4 regions of the Paenibacillus sp. FSL H7-0716 genome follow, and region 2 is predicted to be linked to each of the others. Evidence: riboswitches for the same ligand, from Rfam matches in the RefSeq annotation. Region 2 holds a riboswitch; each other region holds the start of a gene.
What was found. A riboswitch is a leader RNA that binds a small molecule or an ion and turns the genes downstream of it on or off. The one in region 2 is predicted to bind cyclic di-AMP.

Region 1 (7,781 bases), on a different contig from region 2:
TTGTAAATATGGCTTTCGTTGGTCCTGACTCTGAAACAGCTTCATTAGCTGCATTGTCTGTATACCATCAGAATAAGGATGAATTCTGGAAGTTCTATGATGCTGTGTATGCGCAGCAAGGGGATGAGAGCGAGGAATGGGCCACTGAGGATTTCTTGGTAAGCCTTGCTGAAAAAGAGAAATTAGCGATCGATTACGATCTGTTGCGTAAAGACATCCAAGAGAAAACTTATGCAGATGAGCTGAAGAAAGATATTCAGTTGGCAACTGACGCAGGCGTGACAAATACGCCTTCGCTCTACATTAATGGAGTGAAAACGGCTGAACCTTTCGATATTGAAGCGATTACATCTGAAATTAACGCCGCCGCAAAAGCAGTGGAGGCAAAGTGACAAAATTCCTATCTTTTTGCAAGCGTAACTGCCTCTATCTGGCCTGGTTCGTCTCTTTGGTAGCTGTAGCTGGTAGCTTGTATTTAAGTGAAGTCTTGAATTATGAACCTTGTAAGCTTTGCTGGTTTCAGCGGATTTTTATGTATCCACAGTTATTTTTATTGGGAATTGCCACTTTCCGCGGAGATAAGCGCATCATTCCTTATGTGCTTCCATTAAGTTTGATTGGTGGCAGTATCTCAATCTATCATTATGCGGAACAGAAGATTCCAGCGTTAAGTAAAGTTCTACCTTGTACAATTGGTGTTCCTTGTAATAAAGATTACTTGAACTACTTCGGATTTATAACGATTCCTTTGTTAGCTTTAATTGCGTTTGCTTTAATTAGTCTCCTTCTTTGGTATGGACGTAAGGAAGAAGAAGTGATTGAAGTAGATGCAGAGGAGAGCTTAGGATTTTAGTTTTTACTTTGGAAGGTACAAAAACGCTGAAAAGGTATTAAAATCACGGGCTAGAGGGATAATTGAAGATAATGAAAGAGAGCATCCAATAAGACGCTATATTTGAGCTTATTGGATGTTTTTTCATTCTTTTTTCATTTTTTTCAACGCTTTACTGTAGGCACTTTGTAGACTAATATTAGACCTTGTGAGAAGTTGAATATGCGCTGAATTTTCTTAGGAAAAACGGGGGAACCAAACTTGGCATTCATGCCAATGGGGTGAATCGGAACCGGGTCGAACAGATCTCTACCGTAGGGCTATAACCACAGCCCGAATCCGCCAGCTAACCTCGTAAGCAAGGTGGGAAAATGACCATGCATAAGCATGCGGATCATTTCCGTATGCTTATTTTTGTGTCTGCATTTATGAAATCCACCGATGAAAACAGCGCACGGAAATTCCGTTTCAGCTCCCAAAGAAAGGAACTGTATCCACCATGGTAAGCAAGGTAAAACGACTATTGATCGGACGTCCGATGAAGTCGAATGAACTCGATCATGAAAAGTTATCCAAGGTTAAAGCACTGGCTGTCCTGTCTTCTGATGCGCTCTCGTCTGTAGCCTACGGAACAGAACAAATTCTGATTGTACTGGTGGCTGCCGGGTTTACTGCCATCTGGTATTCCCTGCCAATTGCATTAGCCGTATTGGGCCTGCTGGCCATCCTGATTTTATCCTACCGGCAGACGATTTTTGCTTATCCGCAAGGAGGCGGAGCTTATATCGTAGCCAAGAGTAATCTTGGTATTCCGACAGGGCTGCTCGCTGGGGGTTCATTATTGGTGGATTACATTCTTACCGTAGCGGTTAGTGCCTCGGCAGGGACGGATGCGATCACATCGGCTTTTCCAAGTCTTCATAATCATACTGTTCTCATCGCTGTATCTGTTATCGTTCTATTAACAATCATTAATCTTCGCGGAGTGACTGAATCGGCTTCATTTATCGCAATTCCCGTGTATTTGTTTGTGGTTTCGATTGTTGTTCTGATTATCTCCGGTATCGTTAAATATGCAATGGGTGGCGCGCATGCGAATGTTCCTGAAATAGGAAGCGCCGTATCTAATGTAAGTTTGTTTCTACTATTAAAAGCGTTTAGCTCTGGTTGTTCAGCCCTAACGGGAGTTGAGGCCGTATCTAATGCGATCCCAAACTTTAAAGCACCGGCTGAGAAAAATGCAGCCAAGACGCTAATGATCATGGGACTTATCCTTGGCTTTATGTTTACCGGAATCACTGTGCTGGCGTATTGGTATGGTATTGTGCCAGATGAAAAGGCTACGGTTGTCTCTCAGATCGCTGAATCGACCTTTGGCCGTGGCGGATTGTACTTTTTCATTCAAGGGATTACTGCAGTGATTTTGTTCTTGGCAGCTAATACAGCATATTCAGCGTTTCCGCTGCTCGCCTTTATGTTTGCAAAAGATAAATATCTGCCACATGCATTTATGGTCCGTGGTGACCGCCTGGGCTTCTCAAATGGCATTATTTTTCTAGGAGTTATGTCTATCATACTTGTGACTGCATTCCATGGGAATACGGAAGGGTTGATTCCACTATATGCGGTAGGCGTGTTCATTCCTTTTACCTTATCCCAACTGGGGATGATGGTGCATTGGATCAAAACCAGACCCGCTGGATGGGTGAAAAGATTTGTAGTAAATACCATCGGTATGCTGACTACATTGACGATTACACTTATTTTTATCATTACTAAATTCTCAAGCGTATGGATGGCATTCATTTTCTTACCTGCTGTAATGTTCGTGTTCCACCGTATTCATAAGCACTATTTGAACACTGCGGATCAACTGCGTATATGTCCTGCTACTGATAAACCTGTAATTAAAGGAAGTACTGTAGTTGTTCCTGTTGCAGGGGTTACACGTGCTGTATTACATTCCATCAGCTATGCGAAGTCTCTAACAGATAATGTTGTTGCTGTGTATGTAGGCTTTGATGAAGAAGACATTCATAAGATGGAGCAACGGTGGGAGGAATGGAATCCAGGTGTACGCCTGATTGTACTTCGTTCCAGATATCGTAGTATCATTCGTCCGTTAGTGAAGTTTATCGATACGGTAGAGTGGAAGACAGCTGCGACGGATCACATCACAATTCTGATTCCACAGTTTATTACCAAACATTGGTGGCAAGCCGTGCTTCATAATCAGACCAGCTTTTTAATCCGCTCGTATCTAATGAATCAAAAGGACGTTGTAGTAGCGACTGTCCCTTATCATTTAAATAAATAAGCAGAAGATAAAAAAAGAGGTTATATCCGGAACGTTCGGAATATAACCTCTTTTGTATTTTATATGAAGGAAATTGTTGCAAATCCACAGAATTTGAAATTTATATGTTGACATAGAGAATGAGAATCAATATCATTTAAAAGTGAAGCAGAGGTAATGATCACCTTTGAATATCAAAGCAGTTACATATAGGAGGGTTTTTAATGTTTTGGCTTAACAGAAAAAGATCAGGAAGCATGAAAGTAACGATGAGCGGATTAATAGTGATGACGCTTTTACTTTCCGCTTGTGGTAATAATAATGCTGAAAGTTCATCAAATGCAGGAGCAGCGCCTACAACAGCTCCTACAGCAGAATCTACAGAGGCACCTGCTGCACCTAAGACGTTAACTGATGCAATGGGTCATGAAGTATCGATTCCAGCTAATCCACAGCGCGTGCTGGGTTCATATTTGGAGGACTCTTTGGTAACTCTGGGTGTAACTCCAGTAGCTCAATGGTCAGTTACAAATGGCGTTCAGGATTATCTGGCCACTGAATTGAAGGATGTTCCTACAATTAGTTACGATCTTCCGTTAGAGGCTGTAACCAGCTTTGCTCCGGATCTTATTATCATCCCATCGGAGTCTTCTGTTCAGAACGGGATTTACGATCAGTTGAATAAGATTGCACCCACTTATGTAATTGGGGATGAACTAAATCAAGATTGGCGCAAATCGTTGCTCAAGATGGGTGAGATTTTGAACAAAACCCCTGAAGCAGAAAAAGCCATTAAAGATTATGATGTTAAAGCAGCGGCTGCGAAAGAACAGCTTGCAGGAGCTATTGGACAAGAGTCCGCGGCGATTCTATGGTTGGTGCAAAAAAACTTCTATATTGTAGACGAAACCCGCAGCAGTGGAGCTGTATTATATACAGACCTTGGCGTAACGTTGCCTAACTTAGTAACAGAGATCCCAGTAGGAACAAGAGCAACTTGGAATCCGATCTCGCTAGAGAAGCTTTCTGAGCTGACCGCAGATCATATTTTCCTTGTAAATAGTGATAAGACTGAGGGTTCGGAGATCCTAGATAGTGCAATCTGGAAGGGCATCCCAGCTGTAAAAGCTGGAAATGTGCATGAAATGAGTTCAACGAGCAGCTGGCTTTACAGTGGTGCGAACGCTGGCAGCAAAATCATTGACGATGTGCTAAAAAGTCTTGTGAAATAAAAGTCGTAATTCACCATGAATGAGACTGATCATTTCGGTGGGGAAGGGCGTGCAGATCAAGTATCTCGGGATACAAAGATCTGCACCATTTTTTTATAAACCAATCCCATAGTACGGAAAAATCGTTCCTGCAATTGTACAACATAAATATTTTTGCGATAATGAGAATGATTGTTGTTATCATATAAACCATTGTAACTATTGAATAAGGAGACGACTCATGGTTTCACCCTCAGATTTCGCAAATCGTATTAACAATGAACCTAAAAAAGCTCTACATACCCGACCGGCAGCTGCCATTGGTATTCTTATTTTTGGACTTGCTGCCATTGCCTTCGGATTGGCACTTTCGGTCTCAGTGGGTGCGGCAGATATCAAGTTAGCTACGGTATGGGAAGCTATATTTCATTTCAATCCAGATTTACAAAAACATCAGGTGATTAGAGAACTGCGATTTCCACGTGCTATTGCTGGCGCCTTAGTCGGTGCTTGCTTCGCAGTAGCAGGGGCTATCATGCAGGGGATGACAAGAAACCCGCTTGCGGATTCAGGGCTGTTAGGCTTGAATGCAGGAGCAGGGGTAGCGCTGGCAATAGTATTTGCTTTTGCACCCTCACTCTCATTCACTTCACTAATGTTGTATTGCTTTATCGGTGCCGCTGTGGCCTCTTTTATCGTATTCGGAATCGGTTCGCTTTCTTTTAATGGCCTGACCCCCTTGCGATTGACATTAGCAGGTTCGGCAGTTAGTGCTTTATTGGTTGCTATTAGTCAGGGAGTAGCTATTCTTTTCAACTTATCTCAGGACATAGCCTTCTGGTTAGCTGGTGGGATGGGTGGAGCTAGCTGGACTCAGATCAAGATTATATTCCCTTGGGTGGCCGTAGCCTTAATTGCAGCGATGATGTTATCACGATCCGTCACATTGCTCAGCCTAGGAAGAGAAGTTGCGGTTGGTCTGGGGCAGCGGACAAGGTTAGTTCAATTGGCATGTATGATTGTTGTGGTTATCTTAGCTGGAAGTGCGGTTTCAACGGTTGGCCCGATTGCTTTTATAGGACTAATTATTCCGCATGTTACACGTTATTTCGTTGGAGTGGACTACCGCTGGATTATCCCTTGCTCGGCAGTTCTAGGGAGCTTATTGATTATCTTTGCAGATATTGCCGCAAGAATGATAAATGCACCTTATGAGACACCGCTAGGAGCTTTAATTGCCATCATCGGCGTACCGTTCTTTATTTATTTAGCGAGTAAGCGGAAGGGGGAGCTGTAATGCCCAAATTAACCCTTACTCCAGATGAAAAAGAACGCCGTACACGCGCCCTAACGGTGTTATCACTCCTTGCTATACTGATCGTCGTTGTGTTTATAGTCAGTATGAATACAGGGTTTATGCGTCTATCCCCACTGGAGGTATTACATACACTGCTGGGTGATGGAACACATCAGCAAAAGCTTATTTTATTTGATTTCAGATTACCCCGCATCGTAATTTCATTGTTAGTTGGAGCGGGCTTTGCAGTATCGGGCTGTATTCTACAAAGTCTTGCACGTAATGCACTCGCTGAACCGGCTACGCTGGGAATAAGTGCTGGTGCAGGTTTTGCGGTAATCATTTTCATCTCGTTTTTTCCGGCTACAACAGCAGCGCCGATATTTGTCTTGCCTCTCCTAGCGCTTGGTGGGGCTGGCCTGACCGCAGCTTTAATCTATATTCTTGCCTACCGGAAGGCAGATGGTCTGTCTCCTACAAGGCTGATCCTTATCGGGATTGCGGTCGCTGCAGGAATCAATGCTTGCCAGCTTGTATTGGCACTTAGGCTTGATCCTAATAATTATCAATTTGTAGCTACTTGGATCGCCGGGAAAATATGGGGTGGGGATTGGAGATTCGTCCTTGCTTTGCTGCCTTGGATCGCGATTCTGTTACCGTTCGCTTTCTATAAAGCCCGGGTTCTAAATGTATTGAATCTAGGAGATCATACTTCATTAGGTCTAGGAATGCGTGTGGAGAAGGAACGTATTCTCCTTCTGGTAACAGCCGTAGCGCTTGCCGGCGCCTGCGTCGCAGTAAGCGGAGGTATTGGCTTCGTCGGCCTGATAGCACCACACCTGGCTCGCAGGCTCGTGGGACCCCGTCATCAGGTGTTACTACCTGCTAGTGCTTTGACAGGCTCGCTTCTTATGATTACCGCCGATACCATCGGCAGATGGGTGCTGCAACCTGCGGAAGTTCCTACTGGCATTGTGGTTGCGATTATTGGCGCACCTTACTTTTTATATTTACTCGCCAAGTCTAAAGCGTAAATTCGTTCATACTTAGGAGCATAGCTCCATAAATCTTTTAAGGGAGTTGTAGATCATGTCAGAACGTTTGAATACAGAAGAATTAAGTATTGGGTATGCAGAGGCTACTATAGTTAAAGGATTGAACTTGTCTATCCCTACGGGAAAAATCACCGCACTGGTGGGCGCTAACGGCTCCGGTAAATCTACAATCCTCAAAACGATGGCCCGGATTATGAAGCCGAAGAGTGGCACCGTAATGCTGGACGGCAAATCAATTCATAACTTTTCAACTAAAGAGGTTGCTCGTCAGCTAGCGATTCTACCGCAGAACCCAACGGCTCCTGACGGTTTGACGGTGTCTGAGCTGGTCAGCTACGGTCGTTTCCCTCATCAAAAGGGATTTGGCACGATGACCGCTGAGGATCGTAACATCATCTCCAACGCCATCTCTGTTACGGGAATGGAATCTTTTCATGATCGCCCTATTGACCGTCTCTCAGGTGGACAACGTCAACGCGCTTGGATCGCTATGGCGTTAGCACAAGAAACAGATATTTTATTCCTTGACGAGCCTACAACGTTCCTAGATATGGCGCATCAACTCGAAGTTCTTCAACTTTTGCAAAAGCTGAATGAGGAAGAGGGCCGTACCATCATCATGGTCGTGCATGATTTGAATCATGCTACTCGTTATGCGCAGCATATGGTAGCGATTAAGTCCGGTACTGTGGTTAGCGAAGGCTCACCTACTGAGGTTATGACACCAGATGTATTGCGGGAAGTGTTTGGAATTGAAGCGGATATCGTTCCGGATCCACGTACGGGTGTGCCACTGTGTCTTCCTTACGAGCTTGCTGCCTATAAAGCTGTGTAATTATCATCTAAAATCATACAACGAACAGGCTCCTGTCATTGACAAGGGAGCCTGTTCGTTGTTACAGTTGTGGTTGCCTACAATTTCATAATAACTCTTTAAAATAGATCAAGGACCATCATTTATACATGGTTAAAGGAGCATGAAAACATGAATATTGACAAAATTCAAGATGACCTAGAGCAGCTAATGACTGCAGGAATAGTGAAAAGTCATGAGAATTTAAAAGATCACGTGTACACTAAAATGGGCGGC
Region 2 (7,781 bases):
TGATCAGCGCAATAGGCAATCGGCTGACCGGTACATCCGGGTTGTTTTTTTTCCATTCTTCAATAGACTCTTGCGTCCGTTTTACCAGATCCGGGTTGGAAGGTCCATAATTATTGGAACCGGAAGCTTCCGCTTTGTATTCGATGCTCGAAACCCGGCCTTGAAAATATTTCGGATCGGTAAATTGTTGCCCGATCAGTTCGGATCCGACAATTTCTCCACTGCTGTTTTTAATCAAGCTGCCATTGGCATTGCCCGGCATCAACACTTGAGCGATTCCTGTGCATGCTAACGGATAGATAATACCGCATAGCACAACAAACAAAATACTGATCCGCACGATCGAAAACAGATACGATCCGCCCGATTGTCCAGGAAAATGGTCCGTTTTATTCATCCTTTTTCATTCCTCTCTGGTTCTCTTCATCCTATCTTCACGTTCGTCGATTATCTACACCCACAAGTGGACAACCAAGTCAATCAATTTGATTCCGATAAACGGTGCGATCACACCGCCTAAACCGTAAACGAAAAGATTTCGGCTGAGCAACTGCGCGGAGCCCATCGGTTTGTACGCAACCCCCTTCATCGCTAGCGGAATCAACAGCGGAATGATAATCGCGTTAAAAATGAGCGCGGACAATATAGCGGACATCGGTGTGCCCAGTCCCATAATATTCAACACGTTCATTTCCGGAATTGCCAGCATGAACATCGCCGGGATGATCGCAAAATATTTGGCGATATCGTTCGCAATGCTAAATGTGGTTAATGCGCCGCGCGTCATTAATAGTTGCTTGCCAATTGCCACCACTTCGATGATCTTCGAAGGATCGGAGTCGAGATCAACCATATTCGCCGCTTCCTTCGCCGCCGTCGTGCCGCTGTTCATGGCGAGCCCTACATCCGCCTGTGCCAGTGCAGGGGCATCGTTCGTCCCGTCTCCGGTCATGGCCACCAGTTTTCCTTCCGCCTGCTCCCGCTTGATGACGGCAATTTTGTCTTCCGGCTTGCTTTCGGCAATAAAATCATCCACCCCAGCTTCGCGTGCAATCGTCGCAGCCGTCAACGGATTGTCTCCCGTACACATGATCGTTTTGATCCCCATTTTTCGAAGCTGGTCAAAACGCTCCCGCATACCAGGTTTCACCGTATCCTTCAAATAAATCAAACCGAAAATCTGTTTATCAACGGCAACGGCCAGTGGCGTTCCCCCCTCCGAGGCAATCGCGTTTCCCTTCTGATCCAAATCATTAGGAATACTGCCCCCCTGAGCGCTAACCCATTTCTTAATCGCGTCAACCGCACCTTTACGAATTTTGCGCCCGTCTTGTAAATCCATGCCGCTCATGCGGGTTTCTGCTTTAAACTCGATAAATTCAGCTCCGTCCGAAAGCAGCTCGTTAAAGGACAATCCTTCTTTTTTCATCAGTTCTAGCACGGATCTGCCTTCAGGAGTTTCATCTTTCATGGAACCTACTGCCGCCCACTGTGCCACAGTTGAAGTGGACTCATTTCCCACTGCGATAAATTCACTGGCCATCCGATTTCCGAATGTAATCGTACCCGTTTTGTCGAGAATCATCGTATTGATGTCGCCAGCCGCCTCAACCGCTTTCCCTGACATCGCAAGCACATTGAACTGGGTGACCCGGTCCATCCCGGCAATCCCGATGGCAGATAATAAACCGCCTATCGTCGTTGGAATGAGACATACCAATAACGATATCAATACGGGGATCTCCAGTTTAATCTCCAGATAATTGGCCATCGGCGCCAATGTCACCACAACGATCAGAAAGATGAGTGTTAAGCTGATTAATAGCGTGTTCAGTGCAATTTCATTCGGTGTTTTCTGGCGCTTTGCGCCTTCTACCAAAGAGATCATGCGATCGATGAACGATTCGCCAGGGTCACTTGTGATCCGTACGGTAATTCGATCGCTGACCACCCGTGTGCCGCCGGTAACTGAGCTAAAGTCACCACCCGCTTCTTTAATAACGGGGGCCGATTCACCGGTAATGGCAGATTCGTCTACAGAAGCCAGACCTTCGATCACATCACCGTCTCCTGGGATCATTTCCCCTTGTGAGACGACAACCACGTCGCCCTTGCGCAACTCTATAGATGGAACTACTTTTATTCCACTACCGATCACTTTATTGGCTGTCACTTCTTTTTTTGTTTTCTTGAGCGAGTCGGCCTGAGCTTTCCCCCTGCCTTCGGCCAATGCTTCGGCAAAGTTGGCGAATAATACAGTAACGAGGAGGATCAGAAATACAGTTACATTGAACCCTGTACGCCCTTCGATACCGAAATAACCCGGAAACAGCGTCATCAACAAAACGACGAATGTTCCCACTTCTACGACGAACATCACCGGATTTTTCATCATCGCGACCGGATTCAATTTCATGAAGCTATCTACAATTGCTTTTTTAAGCATACCCGCTGATAACAAGCTTTTTCGTTTCGTATTCATTTCCTCACCTCTTCTATTTAAGGAGTGTCAAGTGTTCCGCGATGGGGCCAAGCACAAGGGCTGGTAAAAAGGTCAACGCCCCAATAATCAAAACGGTTCCTACCAGTATCCCAACAAACAGTTTATTGTCCGTACGCAGCGTACCTATTGTTTCCGGCACCCATTGCTTTGCGGCCAAAGAACCGGCAACGCCAAGCAGCGCAACAATGGAAATATACCGTCCGAACAGCATGACCAAACCTGTAGAGACATTCCAGAACGTTGTATTATCAGCCAATCCTTCAAATCCGGAACCATTGTTCGCGGCCGAAGAGGTATATTCGTACAGTACCTGTGAAATCCCGTGGAAGCCCGGATTGCTAATCGCACCTTTGCCCAAATCGGTGAGAAATGCGATGGCTGTTGGAGCAAGAATAATGAGCGGATGGGCTAAAATAGCAATGGCGATAAGCTTCATCTCGCGGGCTTCAATTTTCCGTCCCATGAACTCCGGCGTACGTCCAACCATTAGTCCGCAAAGAAATACCCCCAAAATGGCGTACATCAGCATATTGACCAGCCCGACGCCGTCGCCACCGAACACGCAGTTCAACATCATTTGTGACAGCGGCACCAGACCGCCTAAAGGCGTTAATGTATCGTGCATGTTGTTAACAGTTCCCGTTGTTGCAGCGGTGGTTACCGTTGTGAACAAAGCAGATTGCGCAATTCCGAACCGAACTTCCTTCCCTTCCATACTGCCCTGCGAAGCATCCATCCCCAGCGCATTTAACGCTGGATTTCCTCTCAATTCCGAGGTATAGACAACCGACAGGAAGGCTACGAACAAAATTAGCATAGCGCTAAAAATAACCCAGCCCTGTTTTCTATTTTTGGCGAACCTGCCGAATGTGTAAGTAAGCGCGGCGGGTATGCACCACATGGATAGCATCTCAATCACATTGGTTAACGGATTCGGATTTTCAAACGGGTGTGAGGAGTTTACACCGAAGAATCCTCCCCCGTTCGTTCCCAAATGCTTAATGGATACGAGTGAAGCGACAGGACCAGTCGCGATTTGTTGCGACGCTCCTTCAAGCGTCGTAGCTTGAATGGTTGGATCCAATGTCTGCGGCACTTTCAAACCGACCAACACGAGTGTAACGATAATGGCTAACGGAATAAGCAAGCGGGTGTGCGCCTTGACAAAATCGCTAAAAAAGTTGCCAAGCGTCTTGCCTTTACTCGTTATGCCGCGAATGAATGCGATCGCGACGACGATTCCGGTTGCAGCTGAAGTAAACATCATCATCATAATGACGGCCATTTGCGAGAAATATGACAATCCTGTTTCACCGCTATAATGTTGCAAATTCGTATTCGTCATAAAGCTGATGACGGTATTAAAGGAAAGTGTGGATTCCATCTTGTCGATTCCATTTGGGTTGATCGGCAAGATGTTTTGAATCCGTAAAATGAGATAACTGACAGCCACCAGTACAACGTTGGTCAAAATTAAACTCAGCGTGTACCGTTTCCAGTTCATTTCCGAACGGTTTTTTAGACCGGTCAGCCAATAAATGATCTTCTCCACTGGCCCGAATATATTATCCGTCCGATTGGCCTGATTGGAAAAAATATGAAAGATATAGGTTCCCAAAGGCTTGACGGTCAAAAGCAAAATCAGAATGACCGCCACAAATTGCAAAATGGCCATTGTATTTCCTCCTAAAGGCTTTCCATTGGAAAGCCAGCATCGTAAGCTTCATTTTGTACACTCATGTAACGATTTAGAATTTATCCGTATTCACAAGCGCATAGACTAAATACAGAAAAATGAAAACAGTAAACACGATTACCATGATCATTGGCGTTCTCCCCCTGATTCACCCACAACTCGTCCGCACCAAGCCAGAAAACCGCAAAATAATAAATAGGTCCCTGCCAGCGCCAAAACCATAAACAGATCCATCATTTCCATTCACTCCTCCTCGTAACCTTCTGCCCAAGCTAATCAAGCAAAAATGAAACATCATCACTATTGGAGTGGATCACATAATTGGCCCCTAGCCCTTTATAGATGAGCCTGGAATTACTGCTCTCTGTGATGACGTAAATCGGCTTTCCCGTCCAAGAACGACAGATCTGAATGTATTTGCAACAAAGAGGCAAACTACGCTCGAACAAAAAAACTTTACCGATTGATAGTTCAGGAATGATCCATCTCTCACGCTCTGTAGTATCCACCGTAATGAGATTCTTTACTCCTAAATGTTCCAATCGTGACTTTTCCGTTTCATTATTTGTAATCGCGGCAAAAGGCACTCCTTTAAATTTTAAAGTTTTGATAAATTGCACTCCGGCTTTATTGGGCGCGGATACGACAATAAATTCATTATCATGGGATACCATGACCGATCTCCTCCATCTTTGTTCAGGCAACAAAAAAGAAGCTTTCGGAAGAGGAACTCTTCGTCAGCTTCTTAGGCACAGTAAAGCACCGTGTCTAATTACGACAATTGTTGCCTCTCTTAAGACGCTTGCGAGGTTAGCTGTCGGATTCGGGCGCAAGAGTCGCCCTACACCGGATTTACCAGCGATTCACCCCATGAAGCCGACAAGCCTGGCTTCTACTGGTTCCCCCGCTCCTTCGTCCTGAAACGAAGAATTCAGCGATTTAAACGATGATCATTTTTTTCCGAAATGAGCAAACGAAAACCCACAGAGGCATAAGCCCTGTGGTCGAAACTTACGATCACAAGCTTCATCATCCTCTCTCTCCATAAGCAACACTTTTGACAAAGAGCTGCTTCCACGCTTACGAGGTTAGCTGACGGATTCGGACGGTGAGAGTCGCCCTACCCTCGCTTATGCTCCGCATAAGCAGATGGATTCACCCCATCCGGATTGGCTGCTTGCTCTCACACAAGTTCCGTCCCGTAGTTGGTTCCCCCGTTTGCCTGAATGGCAATTAAGCGAATGCTAATTCTTAATTGAAAAGCGATTCAAATCATGGATCGTATGTTACTCCGAGACCAAAATACTGTAAAGTGCAGCACATTGCATAACTGATTAGATTGTGTCATCTATGCTTGTAATGGCTTCATTTTTGTTCGAGATCTTCATTTTCCTCGAATATGCTCATCTTTTTAAGACTTTTCATATTTTTTTACGGAATTTTTACGCCTAAAGCCGGTTTATTTTACTCCTTTTTTACAGTAACCTAATGGGAGGAACTTCAGAAAAAGCAGGGTGTGATTCGTTATGTCGAAATGGAAAGCAATATGGATTTCGTTGCGAGCGTACCTATTCACAACGGTACTAATCGTTCTCATGACCTTCGTACTAAAACCGTTTGGTCTTGCTTTCGATTTGGTCAATATCGCCATTATTTATTTGCTTCCGGTTCTTTTCAATGCCGTCTACGGGGGTTTGCGCCCTGCTCTCTACTCAGCGATCCTGGGAGTGTTGGCCTTTGACTTTTTCTTCGTGCCTCCCGTTGCAAGTTTTGCCGTGTCAGACTTGCGCTATCTGGTTTCATTTGGCGTTTATTTGGCGGTTGCGACATTAACGGCAAGCTTGGCGGCTAGGCTGAAACGGCAGGTCCATTATTCCAAGCAAAAAGAGGCACATACCGCTGCGCTGTACGCGCTTAGCAAGCAGATGAGCGCGATCGCGGATATCGATTCCATGCTTGACCATTTTTCTCTACAAGTTTCACAAACCCTGGAGACAGAAATCGCGATCTATTTGACCAATAACCGGAACAACCTGGTTCTTGCCCATCGGACCGCCGAGCATCCCGACGATAGCCAAAAGAATGCGGAGCTCTCTGTCGCGCAGCGAATGTTTGAACACGGCGAGACGGCCGACTTGAACGAATCACCGGGTAACTTTATTCCGCTTCGGGCTGAGAAACGCATCTATGGTGTCATGGTATTCTATCCAAAACAAACACTAAATGGGATCTCAACCGAGCAAATGCAGCTCCTCGAAGCGCTCGCAGGCTTGGCGGCGAGCGCAATAGCTCGCGTCAAGCTGGCGGAGGAAGCCAAGATTGCTCATCTTACAGCAGAGTCGGAACGGCTTCGTACCGCGATTCTGAATTCGGTTTCCCATGAGCTGCGCACCCCACTAGCAGCCATCATCGGCTCGGCAACCGGTCTGATCGAGGGCGAGCATCTATTCTCTTCGGAGGATCGCATGGAGCTTCTTTTCACGATCCGGGACGGTGCTCTTCGCATGAATCGACTGGTGATAAATTTGCTCAGCATGGTTCAACTTGAAAGCGGGATGCTGCGCCTTAGGAAAAACTGGTGCGATGTGGAGGACTTAATCGGCGTTACGTTGACTCAAGTCAAGGACTTTCAACAACATCGCAAGCTCCGCGCCGAGCTGCCGGATGACGACCCCATTATAGTGCTGGGCGATGAAGTGTTGCTGGAGCAAATGTTGGTCAATGTGGTCAGCAACGCGATCAAATACAGTCCGGATTACAGTGAAATCGTCCTGTCTGTACAAACCGAGGAAGATGACGTTGTCATCTCAGTCTCCGATAAAGGGATTGGACTGGAAGAGGACGAACATGATCGGATATTCGAAAAGTTTTACCGTTCAGCCGCGGCGAAGCAAATAACCGGTACGGGTTTAGGACTTGCCATATGCAAAGGAATCGTCGAGCTTCATGGGGGAACGATTTCGGCGAAGCCGAACGAGCAGCGAGGGACCATTATAACGATCATGCTTCCCTTTAACAAGCAAGACGACAAGTATGCAACATTTTTAAGAAAGGGGCATCTAGAATCATGACCACTAAAGAAAATGGGGCTCGCATTTTAATCGTCGATGATGAACCCCAAATTCGCAAGCTTCTAAAGGTAACCCTGCAAGCCCATCAATATGCCATCTATGAAGCCTCGACCGGAGAGGAAGGTCTGCATCAGGCTTCCTTGATATTGCCGGACTTGATTGTTCTTGATCTCGGATTGCCTGACATGTCCGGTATGGATATTCTTGGCCGCATCCGGGAATGGTCGAATGCGCCGGTCATTGTCCTAACGGTAAAAGATCGGGAGGAAGACAAGATCGCCGCATTAGACAGCGGCGCCGATGATTATGTGACCAAGCCGTTCGGAATGGGAGAACTGGTCGCCCGAATACGTGTTGCGCTGCGGCACATGGCCAAATCGGCGAACGAACCCCACTTCCAGTTCGGCGAGCTCACCATCGACCTGGCACATCGGAACGTGGAATTGAAGGGAGAACGAATCAAGCTGACCCCAACGGAATACGATCTGTTGAAAATTCTCGCCTCCAACGC
Region 3 (7,781 bases), on a different contig from region 2:
AAATCAACCGGCAGCTTATTTACAGGCACATCCGGATTATCCAGCTGCCACTGTGTGATGGAATCCTTCGTCCGCTGCAGCATATCCGGGTTGGATGGGCCGTAGTTATTGGAGCCTGAAGCTTCCGCTTTATAATCAATGCTGGATACACGGCCATGGAATACCGCCGGATCCGTAAAGCTTTGCCCGATGAGTTCTGAGCCCACAACTACTCCCGCGTCATTCTTCAGCTGACTGCCGTTTGCTTGCGATGGCATCAGAACTTGAGCAATCGCTGTAGTAGTCAGCGGATAAATCACTCCGCAGAGAACAACAAACACTAGACATAGCCGTAATATGATAAAGAAATTAGCACCCTTCGATGATGACAACTGTTCTTCAGCGTCCGCAATCGACTTTCTGTTATTCACGATGCTCTCACCCTTTCAATGATTAGTCAATCCGTTGTTATATCCATACACTTACGAGCAAATCAATAAGTTTGATGCCCGCAAATGGAACGACTACCCCACCTAAACCATAGATAAAAATATTACGTCCCAGCAGCTTCGTAGAACTCATCGCTTTATACGAGACACCTTTCATAGCCAATGGGATCAGCAGCGGAATAATAATCGCATTAAATATTAATGCAGATATAATTGCCGAGCTAGGTGAACCCAATCCCATGACATTCAGGGCTTCCATTTCAGGAATAGCGAGCATGAACATTGCCGGAATAATTGCGAAGTATTTAGCGATATCATTCGCAATACTGAACGTTGTCAACGCGCCCCGCGTCATCAGTAGCTGTTTACCAATAGCTACAACCTCAATGATCTTCGAGGGATCGGAGTCCAGATCAACCATGTTTGCTGCTTCCTTAGCGGCTGTAGTCCCACTGTTCATCGCTAAGCCCACATCAGCTTGGGCAAGGGCAGGTGCGTCATTTGTACCATCGCCAGTCATTGCCACCAGCTTGCCTTCGTTCTGCTCACGGCGGATAACCGCTATTTTATCCTCAGGTGTACTTTCTGCAATAAAATCATCTACCCCTGCTTCACGGGCAATAGTAGCTGCGGTCAGCGGATTGTCCCCTGTACACATGATAGTCTTGATTCCCATTTTTCGCAGCTCATCAAACCGCTCTTTCATGCCTGGCTTAACCGTATCCTTTAAGTAAATAAGTCCATAAATCCGGTTGTCTACCGCAACAGCAAGCGGGGTCCCCCCCATCCGAGCGATAGCATCGGAATTACTGTCGAGGTTCGCGGGAATGACTCCGCCCTTCGACTGTACCCATTTCTTCACGGAATCGACTGCCCCTTTACGAACAGATCGTCCATCACGTAGATCTATGCCACTCATACGGGTCTCAGCCTTAAACTCTACGAACTCTCCGCCTTCAGCAAGTTTGCTGTCATAGCTGCGTTCCAGCTTCTTAGCCAGCTCAATAACAGAACGTCCCTCCGGAGTCTCATCCTTTAGCGAACTAATAGCTGCCCAAGCCGTAAGCTCAGCTTCCGTTTCATCTCCAACAGGCACAAAATCACTCGCCATCCGGTTTCCGAAAGTAATCGTACCGGTCTTATCTAGAATCATTGTATTAATGTCGCCGGCAGCTTCAACAGCCTTCCCTGACATAGCAAGGACATTAAACTGTGTGACGCGGTCCATCCCTGCTATCCCGATAGCGGAGAGCAGTCCCCCGATTGTGGTCGGGATCAGACAGACCAGCAGAGCGATCATAACAGGAATATCTAGATCAACGCCCAGATAAGTCGCAATAGGCCGCAAGGTCACTACTACAATCAGGAAAATCAACGTCAGACTGATCAAGAGTGTATTTAATGCAATTTCATTGGGTGTCTTTTGACGTTTCGCCCCTTCAACGAGGGAGATCATCCGATCCAGGAATGACTCACCGGGATCACTGGTAATTTTGACTTTAATCTCATCACTGACTACCCGGGTGCCGCCTGTGACTGAGCCAAAATCTCCGCCAGCTTCCTTAATAACAGGTGCAGATTCACCTGTAATTGCCGATTCATCTACGGAGGCCAGCCCTTCAATTACTTCACCATCGCCAGGGATAAGTTCTCCCTGACTAACGATGACGATATCTCCTTTACGAAGCTCGGAAGAAGAAACGGTCTTCACAGACCCTCCAACGAGTTTGTTAGCTGTGATATCCTGTTTCGTTTTCTTGAGTGAATCCGCCTGGGCTTTCCCGCGGCCTTCAGCCAGCGCTTCAGCAAAGTTGGCAAACAACACTGTGAATAGCAAAATGAACAACACTGTGATATTGAAGCCTACCGATTTCTCTGCATTAAAATATCCGGGGGCCAGTACCATAAGCAATACAATAATCGTACCGATTTCGACTACAAACATGACCGGATTTTTGATTAACGTCACCGGGTTAAGCTTAATAAAGCTATCCTTTACAGCGCTTAGGAGTATGGGTCCCGTCAGCAGCTTTTTTCTTTTTACAGTACTCATCTTGTTCTCCCTCTTCCTACCGTAAGGTCAAATATTCTGCAATCGGGCCGAGCACAATGACCGGCAGAAACGTCAGCGCACCGATAATTACTACGGTACCAATCAGAATTCCGGTAAACAGACCATTGTCTGTGCGGAATGTGCCAATCGTCTCAGGAACTGGCTTCTTCTGGATCAGTGAACCTGCAACTGCCAGCATCGCGATTATAGAGACATAACGGCCAAGCAGCATTACGATCCCAGTTGTAACATTCCAAAAGGTGGTGTTGTCCGCAAGCCCTTCAAATCCTGAACCATTGTTCGCGGCAGAAGAGACATATTCATATAACACTTGGCTAAGTCCATGGAATCCGGGATTCGTAATGGAGCTGTTGCCCAAGTCCGTTAAGAACGCACCTGCTGTTGGTACAAGGATAATGAACGGATGCACAAGGATGGCAATCGCAATCAGCTTCATCTCCTTGGCTTCTATCTTTCGCCCGAGAAACTCTGGTGTTCTGCCGACCATTAATCCACATAAGAAGACGCCCATGATGGCATACATCAGCATATTGATTAATCCGACACCTTTTCCCCCGAAGACGTTATTGAGCATCATTAGGGCCAGAGGGGTAATGCCACCCAGCGGTGTCAGCGTATCATGCATATTGTTAACACTACCTGTCGTAGCTGCCGTTGTTACCGAAGTGAACAGCGAAGATTGCGGGATCCCAAAACGCACCTCTTTACCTTCCATGCTGCCTTGCGAAGACTCGATCCCCAGCGCATTAATAGCGGGATTGCCTTTAGTTTCCGCATAATAATTCAATCCCAGCAGCAGAACGAACAAGGTCATCATTGCTGTGAAAATCACCCAGCCCTGACGTTTGTTCTTAGCAAACAATCCGTACATATATGGCAAAGAGGCTGGCAGCATCCACATAGAGAGAATCTCCAGAACGTTCGTAAGTGGATTAGGGTTCTCAAAAGGATGCGCTGAATTGGCTCCGAAGAAGCCGCCACCATTCGTACCTAAGTGTTTAATTGATTCCAAAGAAGCGACTGGACCGATAGCGATTTGTTGCGTCTGCCCTTCGAGTGTAGTGACCTCAAGCGATGGCTTGAGCGTTTGTGGCACATGCAATCCTACCAGCACCAATGAAACTAGCAGAGCTAATGGAATGAATACACGAATATGTGCTTTTACAAAGTCCTCGAAAAAGTTCCCGACTGATTTCTGTCCTGTAATCCCTCTGACAAAAGCAACCGCAACAGAAAATCCGCTCGCTGCAGACGTGAACATCATCATCGTGATGACTGCCATTTGTGAAAAATACGATAGCCCCGTCTCCCCGCTATAATGCTGCAGGTTCGTATTGGTCATAAAGCTGATCACCGTATTGAATGAAAGCGTCTGTTCCATATCGGCAATTCCATTCGGGTTCAGCGGCAATCCCCGCTGTAATCTTAGGAAAATATAACTGAAAGCAACCAGTACGATATTAGTTAAAACAAAGCTGAGTGCATACTTCTTCCAGGACATTCCGTCCCGTTTTTTCAGGCCGATCAGCTTATAAATACCTTTCTCTGTGCCTGCAAACCAGCGATCCGTACGATTCGGTTCGTTAGAAAATACATGATATAAATACGTCCCCATCGGCTTGACCAGCAAGATGAGAATTACAATTACGACGACTATTTGCAAAATGCCCATGAATGCCCCTCCTTAAAATTTCTCAGGATGAATCAACGCGTAAACCAGATATATAAACAACAGTAGGGTAACAGCGATTACTAGAATCACAGCTTATCCCTCCCCGTATCCTCAACTACACCTGCGCACCAGCGCATAAAGCCATAAAACAACCCGTAAATTACAGCTAACGAAGCCACCATATACAGATCCATCATATCTTCCGCACTCCTTCCATTATCCTTGATGAGGTGATCTATCGATTAGAAAATCAGCATCACCACTATGGGAATAGATTACATAGCTCGCACCAAGTCTTTTATAGACCAATCTAGGATTTATTGAACTTGTAATCACAAAAATTGGCTGTGTCGTCCAGGTACGGCACATCTGGATATAGCGGCAGCAAAGCGGAAAGCTGCTCTCAAACAGATATACCCTGCCTACCGGGAACGACGGGCGAAACCAAGTGCTTTGATGGCGAGTATCCACTAGAATAACCTGCTCAATCCCGAGCTCCTCAAGTAAAGCTTTCTCAGCCACATTGTTGGTTAATCCCGCCATCTTAATACCCCTGAACTTCAGAAGTTTAATGAAATGTTCTCCCGCCTTTGTAGGCGCACATACAAGCACATATTCATTCTGATCCGTCATCTTTTTTTCTCCTCCTGCTCATTTACAACAAGGAGGCAACGAAAATCTCCGAAAGGATGTTGACCTATCGTCATTTTCGGGCACAACCTAAAGCTCGGTTGTGTCACGTCATTAGACGCTGCCTAACAAATACCGCTAATGATGAATTTAGCGACCTCTTAGGGGAGGCCTCCATAAATGCTTTGCTTCTAAGAGCACAGCAAAAAGCCACAAAGGATCTCCTCTGTGGCTCGCTAGCGGTCACATTGCACTCATCCTCTCTCCATACGCTTACGAGGTTAGCTGTCGGATTCGGGCGGTGAGAGTCGCCCTACCTGTATAGATGCGAGCTCACTCGCACCCTCTACAGGATTCACCCCATAATCGGCTTCCGACTCTCACATCGGCTGCCGATTGTTGGTTCCCCCGCTTTCCTTATCGGAAATTAAGCGGATCAAATATTCGATTGTCGTTGAAACAGGAGTAATCATACTCTTATGCACGAAGACTTGTAAAACCTGAATGATGCCAAAATAATGCAAATTAAAAACTATTTTCCCATTAGATAGCGCTTACTTGATATCTAATCTCTCTATATCTCTTGTTTACTCGAGTTTCGGGCGTTTAATCGCTATCTATAACTCATGTGATTTTATTCACCTTTTTAGAGCAAAAAAACTGTAAATTCCCTTTATAGGTAGAAACGCAAGAAGCTGAGGTTGAGCGAGAAAGAGGCGCGATAACACGCCATAAATACCTATTTACCTCGTTTTTCAGTCGTAGTCGGCAGGATATGGTTAAAATTGCTCTAAAAGAACATTTTCCGTTTTTTACAGAAAATCTTGAAAAGAGTATGATTCGGGTTGAATCTAATTCATGAAAAACAATCAACGCTGAGTTCCTGCATTTGCAGGGAACGGGGGAACCATCAGGCCGTCTGGCCTACTTGGGGTGAATCCAAAGGAGACTGCGTAAGTCTCAATAGGTAGGGCGACTCTCACCGTCCGAATCCGACAGCTAACCTCGTAAGCGTAAAGAGAGAGACCCTTGATCCGCCACGCTTTGGCCCAGGTATATCTGCCTGTAATCCAAAACCGCAGCAGAGGTCCTCCTCTTGCTGCGGTTTTTGCGTTACCTGAGCCTATTAGGTGATAGCACGCTGGATGGGGTGAATGTTTTGAAGCACTATTATTTAGGGATACATCAAGGGCTGCTTGAGCCGATAAGTCTAAATTACGTTTGTTTCGGGGCCTTGTGGTTCGAAGAAAATAATCACAGGTACATTGTAGGCTATGCATTTGGCCAGAACCAGATTCAAGCCCTTCGCCAGTTCAGCACACCTTCTTCTTGTAAAGACTGTTTAGACTCTAAGATTGTATATGAAATATATAAAAAAATTCGAGAACAACAGCAGCAGCAGGATTGGTCATCGCACCAAAAACTCCCGTGGTTTACAGCCTTCAAGGAGCCTTGGAAAGATGTAAGCGCCGGTTGGTATGTCTTGAGATCCCGCAGCACCTTTCCCTTACATCTATCTGTTATACGGAAAGAGAAGTTCCGACTATGGTTAGAGCATACCGCAGTCTGTGAGAATAAAATGGAAATGCTCGCTTGTGTAGAAAAGGCTAGTGTCACTCATCATGTTGACTTAATGCTTTTGGAAATCTAAGGAGGAACCCTACTATGGACCAGCGCAGACTATCCCGCATTGAAGTATTTGTATTGGATGAACCCGAGCCTATCCACTATGGAATGGAAGGGGCTGAAGGCTGCCGTTATGGTATTCTGAAGCTCACTTGTAAGGGAGGATGCAGTTGGGGGGCTTGTCTGATCTCTGCCAACACCAAAAATTTTGATCTCATTAAATGGAGCTCTTTTTTACGGGCTATCTGTCATTGCCGTCTTGAGGAAGCGCTGGATAAGGTCCGCCGCGAAGGTTCAGATTGGGAGCAGGTTAAGCTTGAGCTAGTTCAGGGTGCTTTGCAGGATTTAAAGGCCAAGCTCCAGGGCAAATCCTTGGCAGGGCATATTCAGCAGGGGCGTCTGTACAGTGTTGCAGCTGGGGGGAGCAATTCCAGAAGTGAACGGCTCTACTACAAACCTTCCAAAGCTTTATCCACTGCCTCCCAGCAGAAACACAGTTGCCCGGAACCAGACACCGCCGATCTTATCAATAAATCCATCTCTTATTTTTCTATATTATAGATTCAAGCAAATCTCTCATTCTGAAAGGATCGTGTTCACCATGCCTGACCCCTTACCTTCCGTGTACACCTACAGTACTAAATTTGCAGAGTGTGTTAAAAAGTATACTAATGAAGTCTACGTACTTAGTTCCATGTTGTTAGAACAATCTAATGAGGCAGACAAGATTACTATCTGTACCTTCACAGAGCTTCATAAAATATATCGTCAGGATGACTTCGACCCTCAGTTATTCTCTATCCACGCTTACCGCACTTGTATTCGCCAGTGTGCTGATTCTTTTGCCCGGCGCTCGCTTCTATCGGCTAAGGCATTACCTTGGGAGGAACAGCTTGTGAAGGTATTGTGGTACGGCTTAAAGCTGCCTCTTTCTCAAATAAGCATTATTCTGCAAAAAAGTGTTCCCGCACTGAAAGCACAGCTTAGAGCTGTACGGGAGCAGATGACCGCCCAAGCGGATATACTAACGAGCGCAAATCTTTCTATAATTTAGTCTCTGACTAGAATTCAAACGATCTTTGAGCGCATGAAGCGACTAATGGACTCAGGAGCCTTTAATTGAAGCTTTTCCTCAAATATAGCCGGTGTCCGGACTCCAGTAGAAATCCCGAGCGATGAGCGTCTCGGATCGTCTTAAAGCAAGCCCTAATCATCTTCCACCAAGGCAAGGCTTACGGACCCAGATGACGTTACTTGCACGTTTATTGCCTTTTGAGCATAGTATCGGACTCCAGTGCAACAATTTGGTTAAAAGAGCTACTAATTCACCCTTTTTCATGCCAATAGCGAC
Region 4 (7,781 bases), on a different contig from region 2:
ACCCGTATCCATAAAAATGGCCAAGGATCAGAACCTTTCACTTAATCCGACGAAGATTTCCGGACTTTGTGGACGTCTGATGTGTTGTTTAAAATTTGAGCATGACAATTATGAGAGTGTAAAGGAAGAAATGCCAGCGGTCGGCAAGATTGTCGTGACCTCATTGGGGGATGGCAAAGTAGTAGGAATCAATGCCGGAAACCGTACGGTTCATGTACAGTTGTTTGAAGTGGGCAAAGTTAAGGAACTTCCAATGGATGATGTTGTCGTCAAGTAAACCATATAAGGTTACTTTCGGGGTGGAAACTTGGAGAAGAAAAATATATTTGCACACATGCAGGATATGGAAGCGCAGATGGAAACGATGCGTGCCAATCTTGGAGAATGGAAACAGACGGTAAAAGAACTGATGGAGGCTAACCAGAGGTTAACTCTGGAGAATGAACAGCTTCGCAAAATTTTAAAGCGGGATGCACCTTTGGATCCTACCGTAGATTCTGCGGAGGCGGAAGCTCTTTTAGCTACCGGAGAGGGAACAGAAGAGGTTGTCGGGGAAGGTTATGACAACTTGGCTCGACTTTACCACGAAGGCTTTCACATCTGTAATGTTTATTTTGGACATTTACGCACGGAAGGTGACTGTCTGTTCTGTCTTTCTTTTCTTAATAAATGAGGATATCCAGCCGTAGGAGATTAATCCTACGGTTTTTTTTGAATTTTAGCTAATAGACATATGCATTTGAAGTAAGTTTTTCTCAACAAAACCTTTAGGAGATTATTACATGACGAATTCTTTTAATGATATACCTGTCCCCTTGTTACCGACGGAGCGGGTGGATGATTTACTAACACATGACCTGCGCATTATTCAAAGTGATGAAGTATTTAGCTTTTCTATGGATGCTGTATTGCTTGCTCGTTTCGCCAGTGTTCCGCCACGCGGAAGAGTTCTAGATCTTTGTACGGGAAATGGTGTAATACCGATTTTAATGACTACTCGGACAAAAGCTTCTATTGAAGGTATTGAAATACAACCTCGTTTAGCTGATATGGCTCGTCGTAGCGTGGCTCTCAATGGCCTTCAGGATCAGGTTGTAATTCATGAAGGTGATTTGCGCGAGTTATATACTACCGCAGGACATGGGGTGTATGATGCAATAACGGTGAACCCCCCTTATATGCCGCTTAATGGCAGTGATCTGAAGCTGAACAACCATCAAGCTATGGCTCGTCATGAGATAGGCTGTACACTGGAGGAGGTCATTCAGGCTTGTGTGCGATTAGTTCGGACGGGCGGAAAGGTAAGTATGGTTCATAAACCACAACGGTTGGTTGATATTATCAGTCTTATGAGACAATATAGACTCGAGCCAAAGATTATTCGGTTTGTACATCCACGTGCCCATCTGGAGGCAAATATGGTATTAATCGAAGCCGCACGTGATGGAAAGCCTGAGGTTCGTTTACAACCACCGCTCATCGTATATAATGAGGACAATCAATACTGTCCAGAGATTATGGACATCTACTATGGTGCTAAAGAGGGTAAATCATGACGATATCATGCCAAAGCAGTTTTCAAAACAAGACTAATACCAGTACTCAGGAGACAACAGGGTCGCTTTTTCTGGTGGCTACACCTATCGGTAATCTGGAGGATATGACCTATCGTGCAGTCCGCACATTACAGGAATGTGATATTATTGCCGCGGAAGATACGAGACAGACCCGAAAATTACTCAGCCACTTTGAGATTTCACCTTCGATGTTGTTTAGTTATCATGAGCATAATAAGGCTGCCAGTGGACCTGAGCTTGTACGCTATATAATAGAAGGAAAAAATTTGGCACTCGTCAGCGATGCCGGTTTACCAGCGATTTCTGACCCTGGAGAGGATCTTGTAGCCCTTGCTATAAGTCATGGAATTCCGGTGATTCCTATCCCTGGAGCTAACGCAGCGTTGTCAGCTTTGATTGCTTCTGGTCTATCTACGAATACGTTCACCTTTATCGGCTTTCTTCCCCGAGAGCGTAAGGACATCCGAGCAGTATTAAGTCCACTTCGTTCGGCTCAAGGCACTTTGTTGTTCTACGAATCTCCCCATCGCGTAGTTAAGACACTTGCTCATCTTCAAGAAGCATTCGGTAATCGCCAGATTGTGTTGGCACGTGAATTAACGAAAAGATATGAGGAGTTTCTACGCGGTTCAATTGAGGAATGTACGCTTTGGCTTGCTGAACATCCTCCGCTAGGCGAATATGTTATTGTCGTAGAAGGGGAGAGCAAGGAAGATGCAGAAATCGCAGAATCGGCGTGGTGGCGTCAGTTAAGCATTGAAGATCATGTAGCTCATTACGAAGCACAGGATGTACCACGGAAAGAGGCTATGAAAAAAGCGGCATCAGACCGGGGTGTAGCCAAACGGGATATTTATAATGCGTTGCTTGATAGAGCAGAAGAGTAAGTGTTATAGACGAATTCCTAGAATAACTAAGGATTCTCAGAGCCGATTCGAGCTTGAGTGATTTATCTGTGGGTTAAATGTACTTTGTACAGTTATTTTTGAATTTTTTTATGTATTTGTTCGTTTAGTTGTACTTCATACAGTTATAAAGGTGGAAAGGATTGATTTCACGGAGATATAGGAAATATAAGTGTACAAAATACAATTAATTCGTTTAATGGTAAAAAGCATTTAAAATAACTGTAAGAAATACAACTAAGTATTACTAGTTCCGTCTTGAAGCACATTGCCCTTAGGGAGTGCAAACCCAGACATAAAAAATACCTCCCGCGGTCACGGGAGGTCAAGGAGATATGAAAAGGTTAGAATTAACAATTTGATTAGTTCTATTATATACTATTTAATTTAGTTTGTCACAGGGGTAGGGATGGAAGATATGCATTCATGACAAACTATTTTTCCTTTAAAGTAAGTTACGTTCTCAGCGTTGCCACAGAAAATGCAGGCAGGCTCATACTTTTTAAGCATAATCCGTTCGCCATCAACGTAAATTTCCAGTGCGTCCTTTTCGCCAATGCCAAGTGTACGGCGTAATTCAATAGGAATAACAACCCGTCCAAGTTCGTCTACTTTTCTTACAATTCCTGTTGATTTCATCATAACAATCGTTACTCCTCTCAATGTTCCAAAAACGTCATTATTCGACATTGTTCACTGTTTTATGATACTTATAATACCAACGATTCCCAAATCAGTCAACCTTTTTTCATAGGCTGAATAAGAAAATTTCCATAAGAACTTTGAATGTCCCTATAAAAATTAAGAATTACCCTGAAAGCATTTTGTCGATTTACCAAGACCAAAAATGATACTTTTCGACAAAGTACGACATAATTACTTATTATATACTGATATTAGTTAAAATCATATTAAATTATTAGAAGGAGTTGATCTCATGAAGCAGCCGCTCACGGAAGAAAAAGTTTTCAAGGATCCCGTTCATAATTATATTCACGTACAGGATACGATTATTTGGCGACTAATTAATACAAAAGAATTTCAGCGTTTACGCCGGATTCGCCAGTTAGGTACCTCATATCTCACTTTTCATGGTGCAGAGCATAGTCGTTTTTCTCATTCTTTAGGAGTATATGAAATTACACGCAGAATCATTTCGCAATTTGAGCGCAGCGGGTATAAGGATTGGATTCCGGAAGAAAGTTTGCTTACTTTGTGTGCGGCTTTGCTGCATGATTTAGGGCATGGCCCATTTTCACATTCTATAGAAGAAGCTTTTGAAATGAACCATGAGGATTGGACCTGCCGGATTATTTTGGAGGACACGGAGATTACCGAAATATTGCGTGATGTGGAGGAAGATTTTCCTCGTAAAGTAGCTTCAGTTATCTCTAAGACTTATGAGCATGAAATTGTTGTCAATTTGGTTTCCAGTCCACTGGATGCTGATCGTATGGATTATTTACTGCGTGATGCGTACTATACAGGTGTAAACTATGGAACCATCGACATTGATCGGATTTTGAGAATGCTTCGTCCTTATAATGGGCGGATTGTAGTAAAAGAATCAGGTATGCATGCCATTGAAGATTATTTAATGTCGCGTTATCAAATGTACTGGCAGGTATATTTTCATCCGGTGACGCGCAGCTCTGAAATTATTTTGCGTCAAATCTTCCGTAGAGCTAAAGAATTGTTCCAAGAGGGGTACAAATTTCGCTTTATGATCGCTCCGCTGGAAGATCTCTTTCGAGGAGAAGTAACAGTGAAGCAATATTTAATGCTTGATGAGGCACTGGTACAGACTGCTTTTATGCAATGGACACTTGAAGAAGATGAGTTATTAAGCGACTTGTGTACCCGTTTTATTCATCGTAAACTGTATAAATATGTAGAGATCGAGAATTTGGATACAGATATGATTGCGGAAATCCGCAGCAGTTTTGCGGGAGCGGGACTTAACCCAGAATATGACTTAGAGATTGATTATCCGACAGATTTGCCTTATGATGTGTTCCGTCCAGGAGCAGCCTTCGACAATAATCAAATTTTACTGCTTGATCGGAATGAGCAATTGCGGGAAATTTCAGAGGTATCGGATATTGTGCGCTCAATAAGCGGAATTCATCGTGGCAGATATCACCTATATTTTCCGCAGGATAAGCTGAAAAAAGCCCTTACACGCTTGCCCTCTTCTGTAGCAGAGATTTTTGCAAAATAATACAAATATTTATGGAACTATTGATAAAAACAACAAGGAGTGAGCTTTAAAATGTATCTGTTCGACACACATACACATCTAGATGCGCCTCAATTCGACGAGGATCGCGAGGAAGTTATAGCTCGTGCAGTAGAGGCCGGAGTCAGCAAGATGATCAATATTGGATTTAACCGGGAAACGATCCCTTCAACGATGAAGCTGGCTGAATCTTATGATTATATTTATGCAGCGGTGGGCTGGCATCCACAGGATGCGATTGATATGAAAGAGGGCGACCTCGATTGGATCGCCTCTCTTTGCAGCCATGAGAAAGTGGTGGCCATCGGAGAGATTGGGTTGGATTATTATTGGGATACCTCTCCCAAGGATGTACAGCAGGAGGTCTTCCGCAAACAAATTGGACTAGCCCGTGAACTAAAAATGCCAATCTGTATACATGACCGTGATGCTCATGAAGATGTCGTACGGATTTTACGGGAGGAAAAAGCAAATGAAATTGGTGGCGTAATGCATTCGTTCTCAGGCAGCTGGGAAACAGCAAAAATGTGCCTAGACCTTGGATTTCATTTGTCATTTGGAGGACCGATCACGTTCAAAAATGCCAGAGTGCCTAAAGAGGTGCTTGCACAGACGCCATTGGACCGATTATTGATCGAAACAGACGCTCCATATTTGACTCCACACCCCTTCCGAGGCAAGCGAAATGAGAGTGCTCATGTGAAGTTAGTAGCAGAGGCTGCGGCTGAAATTAAAGGGTTAACATGGGAAGAATTGGCTAAAATTACGTATGCGAACGCACTGGAACGATTTGGGATTGTCTGAAAACAGGAGTAAAATGGGTGAAAAATAGAGAATAGCCGATATATTAAACTTTTTTAATATAAAAACGGCTGATTATTACAATATTTTAACCATATATTTGCGTAAACGTGGTTGAATCGTCCTTTACAACATGCATCAAAACAGGATATCATCTTTTCAGTGATGTGAGCTGTTGTTATTGTGACAGCCATTGATTCATGGATCGTCTCGCTGAGTCTCCGTATGGAGAACGGGGGAACCAATATTGGACTGCCGCATGCCTGTATCTTGAATACGACTAGGAATTGCCGCAGAACAATATTTGATTTCTTCACGTGGTCTTTGGGGTGAATTTAAGGGCAACCGCCGTGAGCGGGTGACCTGAAATAGGGCGTCTCTCTTTCGTCCGAACCCGACAGCTAACCCCGTAAGCGCAAGTAAGAGAGGCAACCTCGTGCACAAACATTCCCGCGTATTCTGACATCGGAGAAGCCACGAAAGAGTCCTCAAGAGAACTCTTTTTAGGCTTCTTTATTTTTGAATAAACTGAATGTTGCCCGCATACTGTTATATAACAGGTGTGGGAGTAGCTGTGCCGAGCAGGCGATCCATGAGCAGGAGACGCTAAGTTAATACGTGCGTATCCTGTGACAATCTCAAATAGCTTCGTCAAAGAAATTCAGTCCTCATGATATACAAATTGACGACGAGGCTATGTAAGGAGGATGGAGAGAATGGGCTTATTCCAACCAGAGGTATCCCATGATTCGCAGTCATCCAGCAGGTCTTTCGCATTACGGTGGGAGCAAGTAAATACTCGCGTACTTTTACTTGCAGGTGTGATTTCAATCGCAATCGCGCTGTTAATTCTGCTGTACGTACACGGTCAAAGTAACAAACAATTAGTTTTAGTAATAGACGGGCAAACACAGACACTTGAAACGCGAGAAGCACTTCTAGGTGATGTGTTGGAGAAAGAGCAAATTTCGCTGCAGCCGCATGATGAATTATCTTTAGGTCTGAGTGATGAAATAAAAGACGGTGACCGTGTCGTTATCAATCGTGCGCAGAAATTTAGCCTTACTGCGGACGGAGCAACAAAAACGTTATATACGACCGAAGACACTATCGGTCAAGCGATTGACAAACTGGGTATCAACCTAGAAGGCTATGATAAGATTTTTCCTTCGTTAGACACCACCATCTCTGCTGACATGGAGATTAAGATCGTTCGTATCAACAAGCAAACGGTACAGCGAACAACTAACTTACCTTTCCGTGTTATTAAGACAGCAGATCCCTCCCTTACTGTGGGAACAGTTAGAGTGGCACAGGCAGGCAAACCAGGCGTCATGGTTCAGCATATTGAAAAGATCTATCAAGACGGAGAACTGGCCTCTATGCGCATGATCGGCAAGGAAGTACAAACGGTAACAAAAGATAAGATCATTGCCGTTGGTACTAAAGCACTTCCTAAGCCTACTGTAGTTGCTAAAGCTACAACAACTTCCAAATCAAGCACTACCTCCAAAACGACTAAAGTTAGCGCTAAGACTAAGAACGTCACAAGCAAGGCTGGCGTAGATTTTGAGTACAAGAAGATGATTAAGAACGTCTCCATGACAGCTTATTCGTCAGAAGAGCCAGGGATAGGTACTAAAACTGCCTCCGGAACACGCGTAACGGAAGGTCGTACAATTGCAGTAGATCCGAATGTAATTCCTATTGGCTGGTGGGTTTATATCGATGGGCTTGGATTCCGCCGTGCAGAGGATACTGGCGGTGCCATTAAAGGCAATAAAGTGGATGTCTATTATGATTCCCTGAGCCATGCTCGTAATTTCGGCCGTAAATCACGTACCGTTTATGTGATTGGACCTGTGAAACCAGAGCTTAACTAGAACTGAAGCTTTTGCAAAAAATCCTTTGATAAGCTATAGTGATGATAACCGTTAAGGAACGCTGGATGATCATTTCGTTGATCGCAGAGCAACCGCTCATCACTTATACATTCTTTAACCAAAAGAAGAGGAGCGAATCCTCTTCTTTTTGCTTTTTTTGGAAGGAGTCAAGAAATATGATTAAGGAATTAATCGTCGTTGAAGGCAAAAGCGATACCGTAGCCATTAAGCGTGCTGTAGAAGCGGATACCATTGAGACAGGCGGCTCTGCTGTAAACCGGACTGTAATTGCTAAGATCGCGCTTGCTATGGAACGTAGAGGGGTTATTATTCTTACGGACCCGGACCATGCTGGGGAGCGAATTCGTAAAATCGT

Region 1: it holds a riboswitch for cyclic di-AMP, as region 2 does, so the genes downstream of both, MHH60_RS02800 (APC family permease) here and MHH60_RS28360 (hypothetical protein) in region 2, are expected to answer to the same signal.
Region 3: it holds a riboswitch for cyclic di-AMP, as region 2 does, so the genes downstream of both, MHH60_RS24485 (hypothetical protein) here and MHH60_RS28360 (hypothetical protein) in region 2, are expected to answer to the same signal.
Region 4: it holds a riboswitch for cyclic di-AMP, as region 2 does, so the genes downstream of both, MHH60_RS27710 (3D domain-containing protein) here and MHH60_RS28360 (hypothetical protein) in region 2, are expected to answer to the same signal.

What each region holds. Positions count from the first base shown of each region.
Region 1 is NZ_JBBODA010000001.1:623,860-631,640, reverse strand. It holds gene MHH60_RS02810 (DsbA family protein) at 1-392, shown strand, start outside; gene MHH60_RS02805 (disulfide oxidoreductase) at 389-853, shown strand; cyclic di-AMP (ydaO/yuaA leader) riboswitch at 1,048-1,207, shown strand; gene MHH60_RS02800 (APC family permease) at 1,332-3,149, shown strand; gene MHH60_RS02795 (iron-hydroxamate ABC transporter substrate-binding protein) at 3,353-4,360, shown strand; gene MHH60_RS02790 (FecCD family ABC transporter permease) at 4,581-5,636, shown strand; gene MHH60_RS02785 (FecCD family ABC transporter permease) at 5,636-6,670, shown strand; gene MHH60_RS02780 (ABC transporter ATP-binding protein) at 6,726-7,526, shown strand; gene murB (UDP-N-acetylmuramate dehydrogenase) at 7,677-7,781, shown strand, end outside.
Region 2 is NZ_JBBODA010000037.1:27,477-35,257, forward strand. It holds gene kdpC (potassium-transporting ATPase subunit KdpC) at 1-397, opposite strand, end outside; gene kdpB (potassium-transporting ATPase subunit KdpB) at 452-2,482, opposite strand; gene kdpA (potassium-transporting ATPase subunit KdpA) at 2,496-4,178, opposite strand; gene MHH60_RS28360 (hypothetical protein) at 4,472-4,873, opposite strand; cyclic di-AMP (ydaO/yuaA leader) riboswitch at 4,983-5,146, opposite strand; cyclic di-AMP (ydaO/yuaA leader) riboswitch at 5,262-5,449, opposite strand; gene MHH60_RS28365 (ATP-binding protein) at 5,726-7,270, shown strand; gene MHH60_RS28370 (response regulator) at 7,267-7,781, shown strand, end outside.
Region 3 is NZ_JBBODA010000024.1:72,241-80,021, forward strand. It holds gene kdpC (potassium-transporting ATPase subunit KdpC) at 1-371, opposite strand, end outside; gene kdpB (potassium-transporting ATPase subunit KdpB) at 448-2,481, opposite strand; gene kdpA (potassium-transporting ATPase subunit KdpA) at 2,498-4,174, opposite strand; gene kdpF (K(+)-transporting ATPase subunit F) at 4,187-4,264, opposite strand; gene MHH60_RS24480 (hypothetical protein) at 4,391-4,807, opposite strand; cyclic di-AMP (ydaO/yuaA leader) riboswitch at 5,059-5,248, opposite strand; cyclic di-AMP (ydaO/yuaA leader) riboswitch at 5,668-5,832, shown strand; gene MHH60_RS24485 (hypothetical protein) at 5,913-6,455, shown strand; gene MHH60_RS24490 (hypothetical protein) at 6,470-6,991, shown strand; gene MHH60_RS24495 (hypothetical protein) at 7,125-7,484, shown strand.
Region 4 is NZ_JBBODA010000034.1:47,058-54,838, reverse strand. It holds gene MHH60_RS27745 (PSP1 domain-containing protein) at 1-277, shown strand, start outside; gene yabA (DNA replication initiation control protein YabA) at 308-673, shown strand; gene MHH60_RS27735 (tRNA1(Val) (adenine(37)-N6)-methyltransferase) at 783-1,556, shown strand; gene rsmI (16S rRNA (cytidine(1402)-2'-O)-methyltransferase) at 1,553-2,464, shown strand; gene MHH60_RS27725 (AbrB/MazE/SpoVT family DNA-binding domain-containing protein) at 2,870-3,124, opposite strand; gene MHH60_RS27720 (HD domain-containing protein) at 3,420-4,703, shown strand; gene MHH60_RS27715 (TatD family hydrolase) at 4,755-5,525, shown strand; cyclic di-AMP (ydaO/yuaA leader) riboswitch at 5,724-5,953, shown strand; gene MHH60_RS27710 (3D domain-containing protein) at 6,239-7,405, shown strand; gene rnmV (ribonuclease M5) at 7,582-7,781, shown strand, end outside.